Linked DNA regions of Ketobacter sp. MCCC 1A13808. The protein of the gene in region 2 interacts with the protein of the main gene of each other region in a pairwise test. Links are inferred from orthologs where the notes say so. Each region holds a gene or a part of one and is shown on either strand. Other genes may lie near its edges.

What was found. Proteins that work in one complex are often made in the same cells at the same time.
Region 1: the proteins of rpsB (region 2) and hslR interact in binary tests that used the Escherichia coli proteins (3 or more experiments, as listed by UniProt). The link is inferred for Ketobacter sp. MCCC 1A13808 from one-to-one orthologs.

Annotation. Positions count from the first base shown.
Region 1 is NZ_VRKW01000012.1:99,105-101,901, forward strand. What follows is about bases 1-2,782. They hold hslR (ribosome-associated heat shock protein Hsp15), read right to left. Parts: upstream 1,705-2,782; coding sequence 1,297-1,704; downstream 1-1,296. Other genes in these bases: hslO (Hsp33 family molecular chaperone HslO), read right to left, coding at 399-1,295; yrfG (GMP/IMP nucleotidase), read right to left, coding at 2,116-2,775. UniProt on the Escherichia coli protein: Involved in the recycling of free 50S ribosomal subunits that still carry a nascent chain. Binds RNA more specifically than DNA. Binds with very high affinity to the free 50S ribosomal subunit. Does not bind it when it is part of the 70S ribosome.
Region 2 is NZ_VRKW01000005.1:25,501-28,373, reverse strand. What follows is about bases 11-2,868. They hold rpsB (30S ribosomal protein S2), read right to left. Parts: upstream 1,898-2,868; coding sequence 1,124-1,897; downstream 11-1,123. Other genes in these bases: map (type I methionyl aminopeptidase), read left to right, coding at 2,237-2,868; tsf (translation elongation factor Ts), read right to left, coding at 87-971. Outside these bases: more of map, read left to right, coding at 2,869-2,873. UniProt on the Escherichia coli protein: Required for ribosomal protein bS1 (rpsA) to bind to the 30S subunit.

The sequences.
Region 1 (2,797 bases), on a different replicon or contig from region 2:
GGCCGAACTTTACTAACTTATGAAATGAAAGCTGTATGGCTATCGTTATGAGATAACGTTGCCGCCGGCTTGACCGCGGCGGTTGCTTCTCAAGAGCAGGAGAATACTGGGCTGCACCCATGACAGACCAGTGAAGCCTCTCCAGGAATGTATCTTTTGGACGGGAGAGGTTGGTTTCTGTCCCCTGGGCCCTGCTCAATCTTAACGCCAGCCCGAATTTGAGCCGCGAATTATGGCAAATTTCATGCTAAAACGCTAAGCCTTTCCACCCCTGGCTGGAAAGCGGCACTTTGTGTCGTTTTGTTCCTCTTTGTAATTGTTGGGAAATGCCCTGTTCAGACGACATTGCCGGTCAACCCGAATGGAAGCTAAGCATCTGTTTTTAAATAACATACTGACTAATTTAAGGGGGAGTTTTCGGGCTTGGGTACGACGACACTATCCTGAAAAAACAAGGCGACATCGACGCTGTCGAACACATAGCGTTCATTGCAAAACTGACAGGTTACGTCGACTTTTCCCTGTTCTGCAAGAATGCTGTCCAATTCTTCTTTACCTAACTGTATAAGTGCATTGACAGTGCGCTCGCGGGAGCAGGTGCATTGAAATACAACCGGCTCAGACGCAAACAACTGTACCGTTTCTTCATGGAACAGCCGGTACAAAATGGTAGCGCAATCCAGATTCAGCAACTCTTCTGCGGTCAGGGTTCTGGCCAGGCTGGTGACCCGGTCCCATTCATCCTTTAGCGCTTCCGGGTCCGGCTTTTCGCCGGAGTGAGCGGGCAACACCTGAAGCAGCAAGCCGCCCGCGCGGTTATTACCGTGGAATAACTGGATCTGGGTTTTGAGTTGTTCCGAATGCTGGAAGTAATGTTCGAGGCACTGAGACAGGTTGTTTCCATCCAGAGGCACTACACCTTGATAGCGCTCACCGTTCAGGGGAGTAATCGTGATCGACAGGGTGGATTGGCCCAGCATGGCCCGAAAACTCATCGCGGTGGTATCCCCATCCCAGCGCGCAATAGCCCGCAATTTGTGGTCATGGGTGCACTCCACCGTGAGCAGGCTGACAACGCCGGTGCCGCGAGCCTGAATGGTCATGGCGCCTTCGAATTTTAAGGTGGCGGTCAATAGCGTGGCAGCCGCCATCATCTCGCCCAGTATGGCCTGGATTTCCAGCGGATAGTCGTGCTTTGCGATTACTGTCTGAAAACTGCTGTCCAGCAGTGTCCACTGTCCCCTGACGCCACTGTCATTGATGATAAATCGTTGACTGATATCATTATTACTCATGCTAATCACTCTGCTGCTGTCTGAATTGAAGCATTTGCCTGCGCTGTTTTTTGTTGGGGCGGTTTTCAGTGTGGGGGGTGGATGCGCCCAGTGCTTTGCGTTGTTCTGCCATTAAGCGGCGCTTCTCCAGGCTTGCGGCGGTTTCGTCATAGAGTGTGGCGGCCAGTGTGGCGTTGCCCCGGCGATCGCTGAGACGGGTGACCACCACTTCTTTTTCATCCATACCCTGGCGCAGCCGGATGAGCGCGCCCACGGCGACCTCTTTGCTGGCTTTCACCCGGTGCCCCTCATAGTGAACTTTGCCACCATCGATCATGTCTTTGGCGATGGTGCGGGTCTTGTAAAAGCGGGCAGCCCATAACCATTTGTCCAAACGGACTTTGCTATCGTTATCGTGTGGTTGCTTCATCAGTATTACAGCGTTGGAGACCGGAATCCGCATTATAAAGGGTTTTGAAAAGACGTGCTGCAACGGATAGGGGAGAATGCTTTGAAAGGCGGGAAACGGTGGCAATGCTCTGGAAAGCAGGCAAAAAAAGGGGCGCCAGAGGGGGCGCCCAAGTATCGACTACACAACTCAAATTTAATCTCGAACCAAGATAAATAGCTATCTGTGGTGTTGCCATTGCTGGCTGTACCGGCCTGAATCAAGGCACCTCAAAGGGGTAACTAAGAGTGCGTTAAACATTTGTGCGATGACTCAATGTCGGTACGAGGGAGAGTATAGGGCGGCATTTTATTTATTGAATAAGTCATTGGCCGCAGAAGCCACTTGATGGTGTTTTTTGTCCATAATTCCCGCGAGCAGAAAGGAAATAGATTATATTTCGGGCGGGAAGATCGAGCTGAAGCAGTCCAAGCCGATAAATTCCTCGGTGTTCATGGAACCGTTCTGGCTATCCGGCTGCTGTACTCCCAATGTATACCCGATGCCGGCGTTGCGGGCAGAACGCAGAACCGCCAGGCTATCGTCTATTAACAGGGTGCGCGGATAGTCGAAATGCACCACTTCGTGCAAGCGGGACCAGAAGTTGGGGTGCTCCTTGGGCAGGCCGAAGTCGTGGGAGCTGAACATGCCGTCGAAGTGCGTATGCAGCGGAATCTGTTGCATCTTCAGATCCAGGCTGCCGCGGTGCGCATTGGTGACCAGCACGGCTTTGCGGCCGGATTGCCTGACTTTTTCCAGAAACTGAATGGCATTCGGTCGCAGCCCAATCAGGTGTTTGACCTGATTTTTTAGTGCCACGATGTCCAGGCCGGTATGGGCACTCCAGAAATCCAGGCAATACCAGTTCAGCGTGCCGCGGTGCTGGCTAAATTGCGCGAACAGTTGGGTTTTTGATTCATCAAGGCTAATATGCTTGGCTTCTGCGTACTGTTGCGGCAGATAGTGCAGCCAAAAATAGTTATCGAAATACAGATCCAGCAATGTGCCGTCCATATCCAGTAATACGGTGTCGATGTTGTCCCAATTGATCATGGATGAGGTGCAATCCTGTTTA
Region 2 (2,873 bases):
AAAAGCTGCCCCTAACAAAAGGCACCCATGGTGCTGCATAATACCGAGCAGGTATCGTGCAGTCCATGGGTGCCTTAAAAAGAGATTTACTGTCCGCGAGCTTGTGCCATTACTTCACTGGCAAAATCCACTTCTTCTTTCTCGATGCCTTCACCGGCTTCAATGCGGATGAAACCCGCCACTTCAGCGCCTGCGCCCTTAACCAGCTTGCCCACTGTGGTATCGGGGTCCTTAACAAAAGGCTGATCCACCAAGCTCACTTCCTTGAGGAATTTATTAACGCGGCCTTCCACCATTTTCGCAACGATCTCAGCGGGCTTACCGCTATCCGCTGCTTGCGCGCTATAAATCTCACGTTCTTTGTCCAAAGTCGCCTGATCTACCTGACTCGGGTCCACTACCAACGGGTTAGCAGCAGCCACGTGCATGGCGACATCTTTACCCAATTCGTCGTTGCCGCCTTTCAGCGAGACCAGAACACCGATCTTACCGCTGTGAACGTATGCGGAGACCAAACCATCGCTGGCGTCCAGCGTGTAAGCACGACGCACCTGAATGTTCTCGCCAATTTTCTGAACCAAAGCGGAACGCGCCGTTTCTATGGATTCCCCGCCCTCGGTGTAAGGTGCTTGCAATAACTTTTCAATATCCGTTTCTTTGGTTGCCAGAACCTGGGCCGCAACCTGATTGGCGAAGTTAAGAAAGTTATCATCGCGAGCCACGAAATCGGTTTCACTGTTTACTTCCAGCAGTATGCCGGTTTTTGCGTCGTCAGACACTTTGGCGATCACAATGCCTTCTGCAGCGGTACGGCCCGCTTTCTTGGCCGCTTTGGCTTGTCCGGATTTACGTAAATTATCAATTGCCAGATCAATGTCACCTTCGGTTTCAACCAGGGCTTTTTTACATTCCATCATGCCCAAGCCGGTGCGCTCACGTAGTTCTTTTACCTGTGCAGCAGTCACAGCCATGAGAATATCCTCTTACCAATTTTATGAATGGGTGGTATTTGAAATTGCGCTAATACTGATTTGCTTTTGAAAAAGGGGGCCTGGCCCCCTTTTGTACCTAACCTGCACTGAACGTTCTGCTTAAGAACGTTATAACGCTGTTATGTGACGGCTTACTTAGTGGCAGCGGCGGCGGCTTCACCACCTTCAGCCACTTCTACAAAGCCGTCGGCTTCAACCGGAGCAGAACCGGTCGTTTTCGCGTATTCAGCTCCGTCCAGACAAGCGTCAGCTATGGATTCAACATAGAGCTGAATCGCTTTGATAGCGTCGTCATTTCCGGGAATGACATAGTCTATGCCATCCGGATTGCTGTTGGTATCAACGATGCCGATAACCGGAATACCCAGCTTATTGGCTTCGGTCACCGCAATGCGCTCATGATCAACGTCGATTACAAACAAGGCGTCGGGCAGGCCGCCCATATCCTTGATACCGCCCAGGCTGCGCTCCAGTTTTTCCATTTCACGGGTGCGCATCAAGGCTTCTTTCTTGGTCAACTTATCGAAGGTGCCGTCCTGGCTTTGCGCTTCCAGGTCTTTCAGTCGGCGAATGGACTGGCGAATGGTCTTCCAGTTGGTCAACATGCCACCTAACCAGCGATGGTTAACGTAGGGCATGCCGGCACGGCGCGCCTGCTCCTGGATGATTTTGCTGGCAGCACGCTTGGTGCCGACGAACAGGATTTTGTTTTTGTGGGACGTCTGCTTATTGATGAACGTCAGGGCATCATTAAAGGCAGGAACCGTTTGTTCCAGGTTAATGATGTGAATCTTGTTACGGGCGCCGAAAATGAATTCGCCCATTTTGGGATTCCAGAAACGGGTTTGGTGACCAAAGTGAACACCAGCTTTCAACATATCGCGCATGCTGACTTGAGTTGTCATATAGACTCCTGATTTTTAACGGGTTAAGCCTCCATATACCCCATGAATCAACCTGAATGGCTATTTGCCTTGTTCAAGCACCCTGATCCATGTGTCGGTATATGTGTGGTTTATGGTTTCAATTGAGCGGCGCTTTATACCATAACCAGCCACACGGGACAACCAAAAGCCCTCATTTTGCCCAACCCAAGACCGCCATTGCCGAGCCTCCTGGCTACCCGCGGAGGCCAACAAGGGGTATATTGAACCGGATTCCCCATGTACAATACGCAGCTTTGCCAATTTCGGGCCCTTTGACCCTGGCCTAATCAACTTCCGTCTCAAAGCGATCAATCACACATGAGCATTAGTATTAAGACCCCGGAACAGATTGAAAAGATGCGCGTTGCCGGCCGCCTGGCTGCTGAAGTCCTTGAAATGATCGGGGACTATGTCAAAGCAGGTATCACCACCGCTGAGCTGGATAAGATTTGTCACGACTATATCGTGAATGAACAAAACGCGATTCCGGCGCCGCTCAATTATAAAGGCTTTCCCAAGTCCGTTTGCACCTCGGTTAATCATGTCATTTGCCATGGTATTCCCAGCGAGAAAAAAGTATTAAAGAAAGGTGACATCATTAACATCGATGTTACCGTCATCAAAGATGGCTTTCATGGCGATACCAGTAAAATGTTCTTTGTGGGTGAAGCGTCTATTCAGGCACAACGGCTAACCAAAGTGACCCAGGAGTGCTTATACCTGGGCATTAAAATGGTCAAGCCCGGCGAGAAGCTCGGCAGTATCGGCGCAGCCATTCAGCAGCACGCCGAAAGCAACCATTTTTCTGTAGTACGTGAATACTGCGGCCACGGAATCGGTGAAATATTTCACGAAGAACCTCAAGTGCTGCACTACGGCAAAGCAGACACCGGTGCCACATTAAAAGCGGGCATGACTTTCACCATCGAACCCATGATCAACGCCGGTAAACGCT